Regions from separate parts of the Luteibacter sp. CQ10 genome, predicted to be linked through region 3. Evidence: predicted binding sites of a transcription regulator. Region 3 holds the regulator's gene; each other region holds the start of a gene.
The links. Region 3 encodes FliA, which starts transcription of late flagellar genes. Its sites were predicted from a motif close to TAAAGTTTNNCNNNCNNNGGCCGATAA; they were not measured.

Region 1 (6,283 bases), on a different contig from region 3:
CACGCGCGATCAGCGGGTCCGGGGCGGCGCCCACCACTTCGATGCCCGGATCGGACTCGAGCATGGTGGTCAGCACCTTACGGACCAGGGCCGAATCGTCGACGATGAGAACGCGTACTTTCTGCATGGGCTCTCGCCGCTGGGTTGCTGGACATCCTCGTCGGCGGGCCGACCGGACCATGAATCGCGAAATGGAGCGTCAGAACAGCTCCACCTCTCCCTTTATCGGATCGTCGGCCAATCGCTTGAGGTATCGCTTCTCGCGATCGGCCAGGTGGGTGTCGTGCGTGGCGCGCAGCTGGCGCACGCGCACGCGTCCGCTCACCGGGAAGAACTGCACGTGGCGCGGATAGATGTCGCCCACGTCGGCCGCGCAGAGCTTGAGCTTTTCGGTAGCGATGTAACGCTGCACGAAGGCGATGTTGCGCTGGCCGATGTCGGTCATGGTGGACAGCACGCGACCGCCGCCGAAGATCTTCACTTCGAGGTCGTCGCGACGGCCGCCCGCCTTGAGGATGGCGTTGATCAGCTGTTCCATCGCATCGTTGCCGTAGCGCGCGGCACGGCCGACGGTGGAGCTCCAGTTGTCGCGTTCGCCGGCGGGCTCGGGCAGCATGAAGTGGTTCATGCCGCCGATGCGCCGTTTCGTGTCGCGCACGCAGGCCGACACGCACGAGCCGAGCACCGTGGAGATCATCTCTTCCTGCATGCTCACGTAGAACTCGCCGGGCAGGATCTTCACCGTGACCACTTCCTGGGCGGGATCCCAGAAACGGCGCAGGTGCTCGAATCCCGGCAGCACGCTCTTGGGATCGAAGCCGGCGAAGGTGCGCGGCAGCGCGACGGCGGTGTCGCTCATGTACGTTTCCGGTAGACCGTGCGGCCGATCAGGTCGAAGTCCTCGGACAGTCCATACATGGATTCCGAGTGACCCAGGAACAGGTAGCCGCGGCTTTCCAGCATGCCGGCGTAGCGGGAGAACAGTCGCTGCTTCGTCGGCTTGTCGAAGTAGATGACGACGTTGCGGCAGAAGATGGCGTCGAACTTGCCCTGCATGGGCCAGTCGTGGAGCAGGTTGAGCGGCTGGATGGTCACCAGCTCGCGCAGGCGCGGATGCACGCGGGCATAGCCGTCGTAGCTTCCCTCGCCGCGCTGGAACCAGCGCTTGCGGCGCGCTTCGCTCACGCCGCCCAGCCGATCCACCGGGTACACGCCCCTGCGCGCGGTTTCCAGCGCCTGCGGCGAGAGGTCGGTGGCGAGGATCTTGGCGTCGACGGTCGCACCCGTGCGCTCAAGCGCCTCGGCCAGCACCATCGCCAGGGCGTACGGTTCCTCGCCGGTGGAACAGCCCGCCGACCAGATGCGCAGGCGGCCGCCGCGCTTTTCGTCGAGCCAGCGCGGCAGCAGCTCGTCCACGAGCAGGTCGTAGTGGTGCATCTCGCGGAAGAACGAGGTGACGTTGGTGCTGATGCAGCTGGCCAGTTCACCCAGCTCGGAGGCCGGATCGCGACGCAACAGGTCGCAATAGGCGGCGAAACCGGCCAGGTTCAGCGCGCGCAGGCGCCGCAGCAGACGGCCCTGCACGAGCTGGCGCTTATGTTCACCCAGCGAGATGCCGCACTGCTGCAACACGAACTCACGCAGGAAACCGAACTCGGCGTCGCCGAGGCTGGGTCCCTGGGCGCCCGCCGCGGCGGCATCGCCGTTGTCGACGAGCGCGTTCATCGATCAGAACTCCTTCCACACCGCCGCGTCGGCCGACTCGGCCGGACGCGAGGCACGCGGGGCCGGCGCGGGCGCCGTTTCGCGCACGGAGGCGAACAAGGTCTCCATCTCCACCTGGGTGGCGTCCTTGCGCGGCGCGCGGGCGGCCGCGGCCTGGCCGCTCACCTGGAAGAACGACACCTGGCGACTCAGCTCGGTGGCCTGCTCGTGCATCGCGCGGGCGGCGGCGGCGGATTCCTCGACCAGCGCGGCGTTCTGCTGGGTCATTTCGTCCATCTGCAGCACGGCGTGGTTCACCTGGTCGATGCCGGCCGACTGCTCGGAGCTGGCGGCGGCGATCTCGGCGACGATGTCGGTCACCTTCTTCACGCTGTCGACGATCTCCGCCAACGCCTTGCCCGACTGGTCGACAAGTTCGGAGCCGGCCTTCACCTTGCTGGCGCTGTCGTTGATGAGGCCCTTGATCTCCTTGGCCGCACCCGCCGAACGCTGCGCGAGGTTGCGCACCTCGGTGGCCACCACGGCGAAGCCGCGGCCCTGCTCACCGGCACGCGCGGCTTCCACCGCGGCGTTGAGCGCGAGCAGGTTGGTCTGGAAGGCGATCTCGTCGATGAGGCTGACGATGTCGGAAATCTTCTTCGACGACGCGTTGATCTCGCGCATGGCGACGACGGTCTGCGCCACCACTTCGCCGCCCTTCTCCGCCTGCTCGCGGGCACCGCGGGCGAGCTGGTTGGCGTGGCTGGCGTTCTCGGCGTTCTGCTTCACGGTGGAGGTCATCTCCTCCATCGACGAGGCGGTTTCCTCGAGGCTGGAGGCCTGTTCCTGCGTACGCTGGGAGAGATCGTCGTTGCCGCGCGAGATCTGCTGCGCGGCGGTGCTGACCGAGGTGGAACCGTGGCGCACTTCGGTGACGATCGCGGCGAGTCGATCGTCCATGGTGCGGAAAGCCGACTGAAGCTGGCCCAGTTCGTCCTGGCGGGTCACCTGGATGTCGTGGCCGAGCTTGCCGGCGGCGATCTCGTGGGCCACCGCCACCGTCTGCGACAGCGTGCGCAGGATCGAACGGATGACCAGCACGGCGATGACGAGGCAGATGGCCAGGCCGATCAGCAGCGAGGTGATCGACAACGCACGGATCGTCCGGTACTGCGCGGATTCCTTGTCGAAGATGGCCTGGGCTTCCTTGCGCTTGCCCTCGATGAGGCTGCTCAACTGCGACTGGCGGTCCATCAGCAACGGACGGACCTGCAGTTCGAGCACGTCGGAAGCGCCCTGGTCGCCTTCCTTCAGGGCGTCGACCATGTCGTTCTTGGCCTGCACATAGTCGTCGTTCGTGGCCTGCCACTTGTCGTAGGCCTTCTTGATGTCGGCGGACATCGGCAGCTTGCGGAACTCGGCCTTGCGGGCGTCGAGGTCGGCCTGGTACTTCTCGAACTCGGCGATCTTCTGCTTCACCTGGTCGGGATTGCCCACCTTGGCCGCGGCCTCGCCGAGCACGATGAAGGAGAGCAGTGACTGCGTGTTCACGCGGCTGAGCAGTTCGGAGGGCACCAGCTCCTCCTCGTAGATCTGGCGCATGCCTTCGTTCTGGAAGTGCATCGCGCCCAGGCCCACCGCCGCGCCACCGAAGAGCATCAGCGTGAGCAGGCCGAGCACGCCGTACAGGCGACCGCGTACGGTCAGGGCGGGAATCTTAAAGCTGAACTTCTTCATCACGGTTCCAATCGTCAAGGTGCGACAAGGGCGATCCGGGCTTTACACGCCGAACGGGGCCCCTCCCCGCCGGCATGCCCATGCTCAGGCGACGGCTTTCGCTTCCTGGGACGCCAGGGCGGCTTCCAGCATCTGCGCGTCCTGCGGTTGCAGCAGGCGATCCACGTCGAGGAGCAGCACCATGCGCTCGCCGACGGAGGTCAGTCCCTTCAGGTATTCGGTATCGACGGTGGTGCCCATGTCGGGCACCGGACGAATGCCGTCCGGCGCGACTTCGACCACGTCGGACACGGCATCGACCACGATGCCGAACTGGCGGCCGGCCACCATCACGATCACGCAGACGGTGGTGGCGGTGTATTCCTCCCGGGCCAGGCCGAAGCGCAGGCGCAGGTCGAGCACCGGCACGATGGCGCCACGCAGGTTGAGCACGCCGAGCACGTAGGACGGCGCCTGGGGGATACGGGTCACCGGCGTCCAGCCGCGGATCTCGCGCACGGCGAGGATGTCGACGCCGTATTCCTCGTTGCCGAGGTTCACGGTCAGGTACTGGGCGGCCTCGGCGGCGGAGGCGATGCTGGCTGGCTGGTTCATGTCGTTCCCACGGCGGATCGGATCGGGCAGTGGCCCCCTTCGTTAGGGGGTATCGGCCGGGATCGTGGGGACTTGAGGGTGGGCTTGCCGGAAAAACTCCTAGGCACCCGCAAACCGCGATCGGCTCCCACCCCTCCGGTAGCGAAGTCGTCGCCTACCGGAGGGGTGGGAGCCGATCGTATCGGCGAATCGAGCTGGCCCGGTCAGGCCGCCTTGCGGCGCGCCTGCATGCGCACCAGGCCGGTGACGTCGGCGATGAGCGCCACGGCGCCGTCGGGGAGGATGGTGGCGCCCGAGATGCCCATCACGCGACGGTAGTTGGCTTCCAGCGACTTGACCACGGCCTGCTGCTGGCCGATCAGCTCGTCGACGAACAGGCCGATGCGCGTGCCCTCGGCTTCCACCACGATGACGATGCCCTGGTCCACGGACCGGCGCTCGCCATCGCAGCCGAACACGTCGAACAGGCGGACGATGGGCAGCCATTCGTCGCGGAAGCGGAACAGCTCGCCGCCACCGACCACGCTGCGCACGAGATCGGCCTTGACCTGCACCGACTCCACGATCGACACGAGCGGCACGATGTAGGTTTCGCTGCCCACGGCGGCGGTGAGGCCGTCGATGATGGCCAGCGTCAACGGCAAGGTGATGGTGAACGTGGTGCCCTTGCCGTGCACGCTGCGGATGTTCACCGTGCCACCCAGGTCCATCACGTTGCGGCGGACCACGTCCATGCCCACGCCACGCCCGGAGAGATCGGTGGTGGTCGCGGCGGTGGAGAAGCCCGCCTCGAAAATCAGTTCGGCCACGGCATCGTCGGACATGCCCTCGCCCGAGGCGATGATGCCGCGCTGCACGGCCTTGGCCACGATGGCGTCGCGGTTGAGGCCCGCGCCGTCGTCGGCCACTTCCACCACGATGGAACCCCCGCGGTGGAAGGCCTCCATGCGCAACGTGCCGGTGTCGGACTTGCCGGCCGCCGTGCGCTTGGCGGGCACTTCCAGGCCGTGGTCGATGGCGTTGCGCACGAGGTGCACCAGCGGATCGCCGATCTTCTCGAGCACGGTCTTGTCCAGCTCGGTGGTTTCGCCTCGCAGGTCGAGCACCACCTTCTTGTCGAGCTTCTGCGCCAGGTCGCGCACGAGACGCGGGAAGCGGTTGAACACGGTGCTGATCGGCAGCATGCGGATGCTCATCACGCTTTCCTGCAATTCGCGCGTGTGGCGCGCGAGCTGGGCCAGGCCGTGGCGGAACATCTCGAGCTGGGCCTCGCCCACGCCCTCGTTGAACTGGCTGAGCATGGCCTGGGTGATGACGAGCTCGCCCACCAGGTTGATCAGCGTGTCGATCTTTTCGATGCCGACGCGAACCGAGCTCGATTCGCTGTTGGCGGCCACCTCGCGTACGGTGCGCGGCGCGGCGGGCGCCGCCGGTGCGGCCACCGGAGCGGGCGCGGCGACGCGCGGCGTCACCGTGAGTTCGCAATCGCCGTCTACCCAGTCGAACACGCCTTCGACGGCGGCGCGCTTGGCGCCGGCATCGAGACGCAGCGTGTAAGCCAGGTACGAGGCGGTCGGGTCCATGTCGGCCAGCGAAGGCAGCTTCGACGCGTCCACCGTGGTGGCGAGCGGGCCGAGGGCTTCCAGTTCGCGGAACATGCGTGCCGGGTCGTTACCGGTCTTGAGCAGGTAATCGAAGGGACGGAACGCGATGTCCCAGCCCTCGATGGCTTCCGTGGGTGCGGCCGCCTTCGCGGCGACCGGTGCGGCCGCGCCGCCGACCATGGCCGACAGCTCGGCCAGCAGCGACTGGCTTTCGGCGGTGGCGCCGGGCTGGCCCGCCATCTGCAGCGAAAGCATGTCACGGATGACGTCGCCCGAACGCAACAGCAACTCGACGACGGCCTTTTCCATCGGACGGCGGCCACTGCGGACCTCGTCCATCAGGTTTTCGGCCACGTGCGTGAAAGCCGCCACGTCGGCGAAACCGAAGGTGGCCGCGCCGCCCTTGATCGAGTGGGCGGCGCGGAACACCACGTTGATCAGCTCCGGATCGTCGGCACCCTCGTCCAACGCGAGGAGCGCCTGCTCCATGGCGTCGAGACCCTCGAGGCTCTCTTCGTGGAACGCCTTGTGGAATTGCGCCAGATCGACTTTGGACATGGGAGAAACCTGGAGTGACCGGAACGAACGGGGTATCGGATCAGCCGAGCACGCGGGCGACGGTCGCCAGCAGCTGGTCGGGGTCG
Region 2 (6,283 bases), 230 kb from region 3:
TTCAGGCTGCCCTTGGGCAGCACCTGGGTGATCGCGCTTTTCTGCACCTGCACAACGGTGCCCGGGGCGATCTCGACGCGCACGAACGACTCGCCCACGTCTTCGATGCGGCCGGCGAGGCCACCGCTCATCACCACCTCGTCGCCCTTGGCCAGCGCCGAGAGCAGTGCGCGGTGCTCCTTCTGACGCTTCATCTGCGGGCGGATCATCATGAAATAGAAGATGCCGAACAGCACCGCCATCATGATCAGGGGCGACAGGCCGAGGGCACCGCCCTGGGCGCCACCGGCGGCGGGGGCGGCTTGCAGCGCAAGGGTGGCAATCGTCGTGAGGCTCATCAGATTTCTCGCAAGTCATGGAACGACCAAGAAAAAAAGGCCGTTCACGGAAAAAGATCGTGGATTATGCCACGCACCCCGGCGGTTATGAACCGCGTCCCATCCGGGCTTTGGGGGCGAACGCGAACGCCCGCAAGGCCCGTCAGCCCTCGACGGTGCCCCTGGCGCGCGCTTCGTAGAAGCCCGCGACGAAATCGTCCAGCGTGCCCGTTTCGATGGCCCCACGCAGACCGGCCATCAGGCGCTGGTAGTGGCGCAGGTTGTGCATCGTGGCGAGCTGGCTGCCCAGGATCTCGTTGCAGCGGTCGAGGTGGCGCAGGTAGGCGCGGGAGAACCCGTTGGCGCAGGCGTAGCAATCGCAACCTTCTTCGATCACGCGCGTATCGGTGGCGAACTTCGCGTTACGTATGCGTAACGTGCCCTTGTCGGTAAACAGGAAACCGTTGCGGGCGTTGCGCGTGGGCATGACGCAATCGAACATATCGATGCCGCGGCGCACGGCCTCGACGATGTCCTCGGGACGGCCCACGCCCATGAGATAGCGGGGCCGGTCGGCCGGCAGCATGGGCAGGGTGACGTCGAGGGTGTGGTTGCGCTCGGCCTCCGGCTCGCCGACGGCGAGGCCGCCCACCGCGTAGCCGTCGAAACCGATCTCCACCAGGCGCTCGGCCGAACGGTGGCGAAGCGCCTCGAACGTGCTGCCCTGGACGATGCCGAAGAGCGCATTGGGGTTCTTCAGGTCGTCGAAGGCCCGTCGCGAGCGTTCGGCCCAGCGCAAGCTTAGCTCCATGGAATCGGAGGCGACCCTTTCGGTGGCCGGGTATGGCGTGCACTCGTCGAAGATCATCGCGATGTCCGAATCGAGCACCTTCTGGATCCGCATCGATTCCTCGGGCGAGAGGAACACCTTCGAGCCGTCCACGGGCGAGGCGAAGGTGACGCCTTCCTCGGTGATCTTGCGCTTGTGCGCCAGCGAGAACACCTGGAAGCCGCCCGAGTCGGTGAGAATGGGTTTGTTCCAGCCGATGAACTTGTGCAGGCCGCCGAACTCGCCCACGATCTCCAGCCCCGGCCGCAGGAAAAGGTGGAAGGTATTGCCGAGGATGATTTCCGCGCCGATGTCGAGCACGTCGCGCGGGGTCATGGCCTTGACGGAGCCGTAGGTGCCCACGGGCATGAACGCGGGGGTTTCCACGGTGCCGCGGCCGAAGCGGAGACGGCCGCGCCGGGCCGCGCCATCGGTGGCGAGGAGGTCGAAGAGAAGCTGGGTCATGGGCGCTATTCTAGCGGAGTGCGCCGGCCCTTCGGGCCTGCGAGTCGGCCGCAGCCTGTGAACCGTGAACAGCGGCCCATGGCCGCGACCCGCAGGCCCGAAGGGCCGACTCGCCCGCCTAAAGTTCCTGCGATCCCAGCCGATCCTCTATGCCACAGGCGCGGAACCATGTGGGTTTCGCCCAGGCCCGCGGAGGACCTGCCCCTTTGAACATCCTGCCGACCAGTTTCGCTGCCCAGCTATGGGCCGGCGCGGCCGCGGGCACCACGGCGGCCGTCGACGCGTGGCGCGTGGGCACGCTGCTGTCGGCACGGGTGATGGGGCAGACCGAGGTCGGCAAGCTGCTGCTGGACATCGGCGGCCTCGCCGTCGAGGCCGACGCGACGGGCTCCCAGCTGCCGCAGCAGTTCCAGGTACGCGTGCTCACCCAGGGCGCGCAGCCCCAGCTCGAGGTACTGGCCGGCCCCGTCGACGAGCGGGTAGCCATGCAGGGCCTGCGTGAGCGGCTGCCCCAGCAGAACGGCTACGCCTCCCTGCTCGGCACGCTGGCCGCCCTGGCTCGCCGGCCGATGGCCCGTGCCCTGCCCGCGCCGTTGCGCGCGGCACTGGCCACGCTGGAAGCCACGATCAACAAGCCCGACGACATCGCGTCGCCCATGGGCATGAAGGAAGCCATCGCCAAGAGCGGCAGCTTCCTCGAGGCGAACCTCGCCCAGGCGGACGAACCCACGCCCGCCGCCGACGATTTCAAGGCCGCCCTGCTCTTCCTGCGCCGCGCGCTCGCCGACGTACCGCCCTCCCGCCCCGGCGGGGTCCCCGACCGGCCGGCCACCGACACGCCACCGCCCCTGGCGCAGCGCGCGCTCGTGGCGCAGCCGCGTGCCGGCGAGCTGCCGCTGGCCGACGAGGACGTCGAATCGCTGGTGAACCAGTTGCGCACGGACGTGCGCGCGGCGGTCGCCCGCGTGGAGATCGGCCAGCTCGAGTCGCAGCCGCAACCCGGCCTGTGGATGGTGGAAATTCCGCTGGCGGGCGTTCGCGGTGGCTATGACGTACTCCAGTTGCGCATCGAGGAAGGCAAGCCCGCGGCCGGAGAATCCGAAGGCGGCTGGACGGTGGGTTTCGCCATCGATCCGCCGACGCTCGGTGCCGTGCAAGGCGAAATCCACCTGCGCGTGCCGCGCGTGTCGGTGCGCCTGTGGGCGCAGCATATGGAGACGGTCACGCGCCTGGAAGCCTCGTTCGTGTCGTTGCGCCGCCAGCTCGAAAAGAGCGGGCTGCAGCTCGACCAGTTCTCGTGCACCCACGGCATGCCGGTTTCCTCCGGCGCCTACAGCGCCGTATTGCTCGAGGCGCGCGCATGACCGCCTCGCTTCCTTCGCCACGTCGCAGCGTCACGTTGCGCCTGGCCTCGCCGACCGGCAACGGCGCCGCGCAGCGGATCGATGCCGCCGGCGTGGCGTCCATGCTCGAACGGGCACGCGCGCTCGGCCTGGCGCCACACCTGGATCCGCAGATCGCCACCTTGCTCGCCGCGGTGCGTTTGCGCGACGACGTGCCGCCGGAGCTTTATGCGGCGCTCGCGGCTGTGGTCGGCACCTTGTTGGCCGCGGCCAACGATTGACGCACTCGCCCGACCGTTCGCCGATACGATCGGCTCCCACCCCTTCGGTAGCCGGTTCACTGCTGGCCTGTCAGGCGCCGAATCACCGTGAGGTTGCCACCGAAGGGGTGGGAGCCGATCGTATCGGCGAACCCGGTCGCGACAACGCCAGATCAGGCGATACCGAGCCCCTGGATCGAAGCGGCTTTCGCCTCGAACCCCGCCAGTTCGGCAAAACGCTTGCCGCGCTCCGCATAATCCTTGAACTGGTCGAAACTCGGCGCCCCCGGTGAGAGAAGCACCACGCCGTCACCTCCGAACGCATGGCGTGCCGCACCGACCGCAGCCGCCAGATCCAGCGCGCGATGGACGTTTGCGACACCGGCGGCGTCCAGCGCATCGGCGATGCGCGGCCCGCTCTTCCCCTGGCACACGATCGCCACCGGGGCATGCGCGCGCATCGCGTCGACGAACGGCGTCCAGTCCAGCCCCCGATCATGTCCACCGACGATCAACGCCACCCGTCGGTCACCCACGCTTTCCAGCGCGGCGAGGCTCGCCAGCGGCGTGGTGCTGATCGAGTCGTTGATCCAGTACAGGCCGTCGCGTTCGCCCAGCGGTTGCAGGCGGTGCGGCAACGGCACGAAGGTAGCCACGGCGGGCGCGGCGCGGCGGGCGTCGAACCCCATGAGTTCCAGCGCGGCCAGCGCCGCGCAGGCGTTGATCGCGTTGTGCAGGCCCGGCGCGGACACCGTCGAAGCGCGCACCACGTTGTCGTCGCCGCGACGGATCCAGCTGTCGGCCACATGCCATCCCGCGGAATCGCCGAAGGTGTTCAGGCCGGGATGACCGGCGGCCCGCTCCCGCAATACCGGCTGCGCCGCGTTGACGAGCACGCGCGCGGACGCAGCCAGCAGCTTGAGCTTGTCGTCGACGTAACGCTCGCGCGATCCATGCCAGTCGAGGTGTTCTTCGTAGAGACTGGTGACGACGCCGAGATCGACGCCCGACGCCTCCGAAGTCTGGAAGCTCGACAGCTCGATCACCCACAGGTCGGCCGCTTCACCATCGAGTTCGAGCATCGGCAGGCCGATATTGCCCGCCAGGGCGGTGCGCACGCCGAGCGAACGCGCCAGGTGCGCCAGCAGCGCGGACGTGGTGCTCTTGCCCTTGGTGCCGGTGACGGCGACGGTGCGCGCGTCGGCATGCGACGCGAACCAAAGCGCCGTGCCCGAGGTGAAACGCGTGCCGCGCGATTGCGCGCCGAGCAGCTCCGGCTTGTAGGCCGAAATACCGGGCGACTTGATCACGACGTCATAGCCGGAAAGCGTCGCTTCATCGGGCGCATCGACATGCACGCGTGCCGAAGGAAACGCCGCGCGCGCCACGTCCGCTTCGTCGGGGGCGCAATGCAGGTCGACCGGCTGGCCGGGAAGATGCCGGGCCAGCGCGTTCAGCGCAGCACGGCCCTCACGACCGAATCCCCAGACGGCGATACGCCGCCCCGCGAGGTCAGCCCAGCGCATCCAGCGCTCCGCGCAGGCGTTCGGGCACCAAGTGCGAGGCCCCCGGCTTCAGCCAGGGCTCGAGCGCGAGGTCGGAACGATCCAGTTGCGGCAGGATCTCGCGGCGGAAGCGCGCCACCAGGGCGTCTTCGCGCCACTCGGGCCGTTCGGCCAGTGCCGCCATGGCCGCGCGCGCCTCCGCGCCCTCACCCACGCATTCGAAAGGCTTGTGGTCCTTGTACTCGAGCAACGCGTCGAACGCGCCGGCGAGCGACTCGTCGTCGAGCAGGTTGCGGCCGAAGATCGACAGCAGGCGCGGCTTGGCCATGAACGGCGCCAGCGCCAGGAACACGAAATGGCACTTCGGGCACTGCCCGCACCAGCGATCGGCCGGCTTGGGGCCGAGGATCTTGAAGTTGCGGTTGCAGCTGGAGAACACGTCGAAGTAGTTGCCGCCCAGCCGCGCGAAGGCGCTGGTCACCGCCAGCTCCGACCATGGCCGCAGCAGCGAGCAGTAGTCGAGGTCGGCGGCGACGTGCGAATGCAGGTAGTCGTGGAAGGTCTTCTCGAAACCGAAGCCCTTGCTCCACTGGTGGTTCACTTCCTGGCCGTCGTATTCCAGCGTGGCGACCGACGCGGAACGCTCGTTGGCGAACACGATCGAGTCGTAGCCGTAGAGGATGGCGGCCAGCGTGAGGATCGCCGAATTGATCGCAGTGACCGGGATGTGGCCGTTCCACGCGCCCAGGCGGTTGAGTTCGAACAGGCCCGGCGCGAGTTCGCGCGAGATGTTGAGCGTGGGCAGGCCCGTGCGCGCCGCGCAACCGGCGATGAGCGGCGAATTGCCCACCCATGCGGCCGTGGCGTCGGCACCGATGGACTTGACCGCTTCCACCGCCACCACCGAATCCTTGCCGCCACCGATCGGCAGTAACGAACGTTTCGGCAGGCCCACCGCAGGCGCCGGGGCGTGGCCTTTCCCCTCGAACGGGAAACGGATGCGGCCGCGCAGGTCGAGCTTGTTGCGATAGGCGAACTCGGCCAGGCCGTGCAGGTACAGCGCATCGGCGAGCGATGCGCTGTCCTCGTCGAGGGCTTCGCCCTCGACGACGATCGTGTCGGGAATGCCCGCCTTGTAGTAACTCACGCCGGCGACGAGGTGCAGCAGGCGCAGGGCCGCGGCGAACGCGGCCTCGCGCCCGGCAGGCACCGCCGGGGCACCGGGAAAGGTCACCCGCTCGACGAGTTCGGCGCCGTCGTCGAAGGCGTAGGCCAGCTCGGCCACGCCCTCCGCGTAGGTGTGGCGAACGAAACGGAAGCGCTGGCTGCCGCGGGGATCGGTGAACGCGGATGTCACGGGAGCAGCACCTCGTCGGCCTCGTCACGCAGGTTGTAGCGGGACGCCATGACGGCGCCATAGGCACCACCCTGCGCGACCAGGATGACATCGTCCTCGCGCGATTCGGGCAGACGGCGGTCCGAACCGAGGATATCGCCGGATTCGCAGATCGGGCCCACCACCTGGTACATCGTCGTGGCGGGTTCGCCGAAGCGCGAAAGATTG
Region 3 (6,283 bases):
AGGATCGCCAGCGTGAGCGGCACGGAGAGACGCACCGTGCTGCCGTGGCCCACCCGCGAGTCGATCGACAGCGTGCCGCCGAGTTCGACGATCTTGGTCTTGACCACGTCCATGCCGACGCCGCGTCCGGAGATGTCGGACACCTGGCTGGCCGTGGAAAACCCGGGACGGAACACGATCTCGTAGCACTCGCGCTCGTCCAGGCGCGCGGCCTGTTCCGCATCCATCAGGCCTTTTTCCACGGCCTTGCGACGAAGCACTTCCGGATCCATGCCCTTGCCGTCGTCGGTGACGGTGATGACGATGCGGTCGCCGTACTGGCCGGCGGCCAGGCGCACGGTGCCCTGGCGCGGCTTGCCCTCGCGCTGGCGCGCATCCGGCATCTCGATGCCGTGGTCCACGGCGTTGCGCAGCAGGTGCACCAACGGATCGGCCAGCGCTTCGACCACGGTACGGTCGATGTCGGTCTCTTCGCCTTCGGTGACCAGCTCGATCTCCTTGCCGAGCTGGCGGGCGAGATCGCGCACGATGCGCGGGAAGCGCGAGAACAGTTTGCCCACCGGTTGCATGCGCATGCGCAGCACGGCGTTCTGCAGGTCTTCGGCCACGCGTTCGAGTTCGCCGATGGCGCGTTCCATCGGGTCGGCGGTACCGCGCGGCGCGAGGTTGCTCAGGCGATTGCGCACCAGCACGAGTTCACCCGCCGCATCGACGAGGTTGTCCAGGCGATGGGTATCCACGCGCACCGTCGTGTCGGCGGTGGAGGCCTGGCGCTTCTCGGCCGCCTTGGCGGGTACCTGCGTGTCGGCCGCCACGGATGCAGGTGCGGGTGCAGGCGCGGGTGCCGGTGTCGGCGCGGGCGGCGGCGGAACGTCCAGCGCGCTCGAACCCGGCGCGGCCGTGCCGTGCAGGGAATCGAGCAACGCCTCGAATTCGTCGTCGCTGATGGCGTTGGGATCGGCGGCGGGCGCCGCGACCGATGGCGCGGGCACGGGCTCCACCGACTCGGCACCGGGCGCTCCCGTGCCGTAGAGCGAATCCAGCAGCGCTTCGAACTCGTCGTCGCTGATGGTGCCCGTCGGCGCAGGCACGCGCTCGGCGCGCGCGGCGTCGAGCATGGCCTCGAATTCGTCCTCGATGGGGTCGTGCGGCCGCGACGGCGCCGCGGCGGGCACCGATGCCGTCACCGGTACGGCGAGCGCGGCGGGCGGCGCCGTGGCGGCACGGCCGGGAATCAGCAGGCGGTCGAGCAGCGAACGCGGCGCGGGCTCGATCGACACGCCGCCGTCGGCGGCGCGCATCATGTCATTGAGCAGGTCCAGCGATTCCAGCAACGCGTCCATGAAGCCCGCGTTGAGCACGATGGCGCCGCCGCGCGCTTCGTTGAGCAGGTCTTCGGCGCGATGGCACAGCTCCACCATCGGGTGCAGGCCGAGGAAGCCCGCCCCACCCTTCACCGTGTGGAAGGCACGGAAGACCGCATTCAGCAGCTCGACGTCGCCCGGCGAAGCCTCGAGGTCCACGAGCTGTTCGCCCAGGCTCTCGAGCAGTTCGCGTGCCTCGATCAGGAAGACGTTGAGCAGCTCGTTGTCCAGCTCCACGCTCATCGGCGCGCTCAGAAACCGAATTCGCTGAGCAGGCGGTCCACTTCGTCCTGGCTGACCTTGTCCGCCGCGGGGGCGGCGCCGCCGGCCAGCGAACCGGTGAGGCGCACCAGCTCGACGAGCGAGGATTCGACCTTGGCCATGAAGGCTTCGACGCGGGCCACGCGCTGGCCGGAGAGATCCTGCCAGGACTGCGCTTCCACCATCTCGCCCAGGCCGATGTCGCAGTTCTGCGCGAAATCGCCCACGCGTACGGCGAGAGCGCGCGCGTTCGGGGCGAACGAGGGGTCGGCCACGTCGAGCACGAGCACGTCGTCGGCTTCCTTCGCCAGGGCCTGCGCCTGCGGACGCAGCTTTTCGCTGAAGTCGAGCGTGCGGTGCGCGGCTTGCGAACTCATCTCGAGCACGTCGCGCAGATGCTTGCGCGCGTCGCCCATGTTGCCCGGGTTGCCGTCGTGCGAAATGTCGGCCGCGAGGCGGCGGGCGGATTCGTGCAGGTCGCGGGCGAGATGGCCCAGCGCGAGGAACAGATGCTGCTCGCGGCTGCGGATCAGGCGGTCCAGCGCCTGTTCGAAAGCGGTGGAATCGTCGGCGTCGAGCAACTCGCGCAGTTCGGGGGCCACGTCCTGGCCGGCGGAAATCGTCGTGTTCATGCCTGCTCCTTAGCCCGCCGCCGCGGCGAGACGTTCGAAAATCTTGTCGAGTTTTTCCTTCAGCGTCACCGCCGTGAACGGCTTGACCACGTAGCCGTTCACGCCGCTCTGTGCGGCGGCGATGATCTGGTCGCGGTTGTTCTCGGCGGTGACCATCAGCACCGGCATCGCCTTCAGGGCGGCGTCGGCGCGGATGGCGCGGAGCAGGTCGATGCCCGTCATGTTGGGCATGTTCCAGTCGGTGACCACGAGGTCGAACGGCTGGGAGCGAAGCAGCGCGAGCGCCGCGTTGCCGTCTTCGGCTTCCTGGATCAGGGTGTTGGTGAAGCCCAGCTCCACCAGCAGGTTCCTGACGATGCGCCGCATGGTGGAGAAATCGTCCACCACGAGGATTTTCATGTTCTTGTCCAAAACGTCTCTCCGCCTCTACTGCGCGTTTTCTTCGACCGGTGACGGCACCGGGTGCCGTCAGGTTCTTTCTTTCCAACCCGACATGCGCGCGCGGAGTCGAATGAGGGCCTGGCCGTGGATCTGGCACACCCGCGATTCGCTCACTCCCAGCACCGCACCGATTTCCTTCAGGTTGAGCTCGTCATCGTAGTACAGCGACATCACCAGCTTTTCGCGCTCCGGCAGCCCGTCGATGGACTGGGCCAGCGCATCGCGCATGCCCTCCTGCTCGAACAGCCCGTCCGGCCCCGTGGCATCCGGGTCGGCCACGTCGATCGCCGCGCCCTCGTCGCCCTCGGGCGCCGTCAGGCTCAGCAACCGGGCGCTCGCCGCGTCGGCCAGGATCTGGTTGTACTCCATGGCGTCGATGCCCAGCCGCTTCATCACTTCCACGTCGTCGGCGTCGCCACCCGTCTCGTTTTCGATCTGCCTCGTTACCTCCGCCACCTCGCGCAACTTCCGATGGACCGAGCGCGGGGTCCAGTCCGTCTTGCGCAGTTCGTCCAGCATCGCGCCCCGTATGCGGATGCCCGCATAGGTCTCGAAACTGGCCGCGCGAGTCGGCGAATAATTCCTCGCGGCCTCGAGCAGTCCGATCATCCCGGCCTGCATGAGGTCGTTCGCGTCCACGCTCGGCGGCAGCCGGCCCATCAGGTGATAGGCGATCCGGCGCACCAACGGCGCGTGGGTCCTGACCAGTTGATCCGCCGGAACCTTAGTGATTTCAAGGTATTCGCTCGCGACGCTCACAACGGCAGCCCTCCTCCCAAGTGGGTGCGGTCGGCGAAAAAGCCGATCCGTCCCTGTGCCCGGGGCTCGGGTTCACCCCATGTATCGACCGACCTGGCCAGATTCTTGAATCCGACCGCCGATCGGCTGCTCGGCCAGGCGTCGACCACCGCCGACTGGCGGCGGATGGCCTGGCGCAGGTATTCGTCGTGCGGCACCATGCCCATGAAATCCAGCGACACGTCGAGGAACCGGCTGGTCACGCGCGAGAGCTTCTCGTAGAGCGCCCGGCCCTCCTGGGCGTGGCGCACCATGTTGGCGACGATGCGGAAGCGGTTCACCCCGAATTCCCGCGAGAGCACCTTGATGAGGGCATAGGCGTCGGTGAGCGAGGCCGGCTCGTCGCAGACCACGATCACCACCTCGTCGGAGGCGGCGGCGAACATCGACACGCTGTCGGAGATGCCGGCGGCGGTGTCGACGATGAGGTATTCGGGTGCCAGCGGGTATTCGTCGAACGCGCGGATGACCGCGGCATGCTCGATGTTCGGCAGCTGGGCCATGCGCCGCGTGCCCGAGGTGGCCGGGATCACCTTCAGGCCGTGGGAGGCCTCCAGCACCAGTTCCTCGATGCGGCAGGCGCCTTCCAGCATGTGGCCGAGGTGGCGCACCGGCTGGAGCCCCAGCAACACGTCGATGTTGGCCATGCCCAGGTCGGCGTCGAGCAGCAGCACGTCGCGCCCGCCCATGGCCAGCGCCATGCCGAGGTTGACCGCCACCGTGGTCTTGCCCACGCCACCCTTGCCGCCCGCGATCGCGATGCTGCGGGTGGGACGACGGTCGGACAGCCATGCGATGCCGGCGGCCTGGGTGTTGTCGACGTGTGTGGTCATGGAAGAGTTCACTGCCGGGAAATGAGAGGTTGCGGTTGCCGTGGACATGGGATGCATGGTCCGGGTCAGGCCGAGACGGCCGTCATGCCGAAGCGTTCGGCGAGGATGGCGTCGTCGGGTTCGTCGTTGCGCTGCTTCACCCGCTGCGCCGCCATGAGCACCAGCTTGCGCGCATCGGCCGAGGCGATGTCCTCGGGCACGCGCTGGCCGTCGGTGGTGTAGTCCAGCGGCAGGCCGTGGCGGATGACCGCCGAGATCGCGCCGCCGATCAGCGGCGCCTCGTCGAGCTTGGTAAGGATCGCGCTCTGCGGCGCCAGCGGCGCGTAGGCGCGGATCGCGCCGTCGATGGCCTGCGACTGCATATTGGCGGCGAGCACCAGGCACACGCGCAGGTCGGACATCGCATGCAGCGTATCGAACTGTTCCTGCAGTTTCGGATCGCTGCCGGCAAGGCCGGCCGTATCCACCAGCACGGTGTGGCGGCCGCGCAGCTGCAGCAGCACGTTGCGCAGGCTGGTGGCGTCGTGTGCGTTGAACACGCGCACGCCGAGCAGGCGGCCGTAGCGTTCCAGCTGTGCGCCGGCGCCGACGCGGTACTGGTCGGTGCTGATCAGCGCCACGTTGGACGCGCCGTGGCGCAACACCGCGCGCGCGGCGAGCTTGGCGATGGAGGTGGTCTTGCCCACGCCGGTGGTGCCCACCAGGGCGGTGACGCCGCCGCCCACCGTGTCGAAGTTGCGGCCGGTGATGCGGATGTTGCGCGAGATGAGGCCCAGCGGCAGGTAGCGCGCCTGGTCGGAGGTCATGCCTTCGGGCAGTTCGGCGCACAGCGCGCGGGCCACGTCGGCGTCGATGCCCAGGCGGGTGAGTTCGCGCAGCACGCGGGCGCGCAGCGGCTGCTCGCGCTCCAGGTGGTTCCACGACAGCGCGGAGAGCTGCACCTGCAACATCTCGCGCAGGTCGTTGATCTCGGCGCGCATGCCGTTCACGGCGGCGTCGTTGCCCGGCTTGACGGTCGCGGCGCGCACCACGTCGGCGACGCTCTCGGCGAGCGCGGCGCTGGAGTGACGCTGCGGGGCGTTCGGGCGGGCCTGCTCGGCCTTCGCCGCACGCTCGACCGCGGCCGCCGTGGCGGCGCGGGCCTGGTCGATGCGGGCGGCACGCTCGGCGGCGCGATCGTCGCGCACGGCGCGCACCGGCTCGGTCGCCGGCGCCTTGGGCTCGGGCGGCTCATAGGCGAAGCCGGCCTCACGCACCAGCGCCTCGTCGTAATCGAGCGCGGCGATGATCTCGATGCCGTCGTCCAGACGGCGCGTCGACAGGATCACGGCATCCGGACCCTGTTCGTCGCGCACCTGGCGCATGGCCTGGCGCATGTCGGGAGCAACGAATCGCTTGATTTTCATGCCTTCGATCCTGTCTCTCGCGGCAGTCCGGCATCGCCGGCACCGCCATGTTCGTTCGGTTCGTCCGCCGATTCGGCGAACGGTGTCTCAGTGCTTACCGGCCCAGCGCCGTCACCAGCTTGACGCGACGGTTGTCGGGCACCTCGTTGTAAGCCAGTACATGCAGGTTTTGGGCCACATGCCGGGTGAAGCGCGCAAGCCACGGACGAAGCGCCGGGGACACCAGCAACACGGCGGGTTCGCCCGCCGCTTCCTGGCGTCGCGTGGCGTCGGCCACGCTCTGCTGAAGGCGATCGGCCAGGCCCGGCTCCACCGCCGCGCCGGCGGGGCCGCCGCCCTGCAGCGACTGCAGGAGGATCTGCTCCAGGTCCGGCGCCAAAGTAATGACGGGCACCTCGGTGCCGAGGCCGGCGATCTCCTGCACGATCTGGCGACCCAGCGTGACGCGCACGGCGGCGGCGAGCACGCCCGGGTCCTGGCTCTGTCCCGCGTGCTCGGCCAGCGATTCGACGATGCCGCGGAAGTTGCGGATGGGCACGCGCTCGGCG

Region 1: the regulator FliA is predicted to act here: its motif matches at 4,085-4,111, upstream of JNG39_RS13840 (chemotaxis protein CheW).
Region 2: the regulator FliA is predicted to act here: its motif matches at 1,731-1,757, upstream of JNG39_RS00435 (flagellar hook-length control protein FliK).

The regions. Positions count from the first base shown of each region.
Region 1 covers NZ_JAEUYM010000003.1:195,739-202,021, reverse strand. Annotated here, with positions in the region: gene JNG39_RS13860 (chemotaxis response regulator protein-glutamate methylesterase) at 1-127, opposite strand, end outside; gene cheD (chemoreceptor glutamine deamidase CheD) at 200-859, opposite strand; gene JNG39_RS13850 (protein-glutamate O-methyltransferase CheR) at 856-1,725, opposite strand; gene JNG39_RS13845 (methyl-accepting chemotaxis protein) at 1,729-3,441, opposite strand; gene JNG39_RS13840 (chemotaxis protein CheW) at 3,526-4,035, opposite strand; gene JNG39_RS13835 (chemotaxis protein CheA) at 4,239-6,197, opposite strand; gene JNG39_RS13830 (response regulator) at 6,238-6,283, opposite strand, start outside.
Region 2 covers NZ_JAEUYM010000001.1:90,070-96,352, reverse strand. Annotated here, with positions in the region: gene yajC (preprotein translocase subunit YajC) at 1-338, opposite strand, end outside; gene tgt (tRNA guanosine(34) transglycosylase Tgt) at 481-1,611, opposite strand; gene JNG39_RS00435 (flagellar hook-length control protein FliK) at 1,818-2,975, shown strand; gene JNG39_RS00430 (flagellar biosynthesis protein) at 2,972-3,235, shown strand; gene murD (UDP-N-acetylmuramoyl-L-alanine--D-glutamate ligase) at 3,388-4,740, opposite strand; gene murL (UDP-N-acetyl-alpha-D-muramoyl-L-alanyl-L-glutamate epimerase) at 4,727-6,076, opposite strand; gene JNG39_RS00415 (bifunctional aspartate kinase/diaminopimelate decarboxylase) at 6,073-6,283, opposite strand, start outside.
Region 3 covers NZ_JAEUYM010000001.1:323,878-330,160, reverse strand. Annotated here, with positions in the region: gene JNG39_RS01605 (chemotaxis protein CheA) at 1-1,607, opposite strand, end outside; gene JNG39_RS01600 (protein phosphatase CheZ) at 1,616-2,257, opposite strand; gene cheY (chemotaxis response regulator CheY) at 2,267-2,668, opposite strand; gene JNG39_RS01590 (RNA polymerase sigma factor FliA) at 2,726-3,457, opposite strand; gene JNG39_RS01585 (MinD/ParA family protein) at 3,454-4,329, opposite strand; gene flhF (flagellar biosynthesis protein FlhF) at 4,395-5,735, opposite strand; gene flhA (flagellar biosynthesis protein FlhA) at 5,830-6,283, opposite strand, start outside.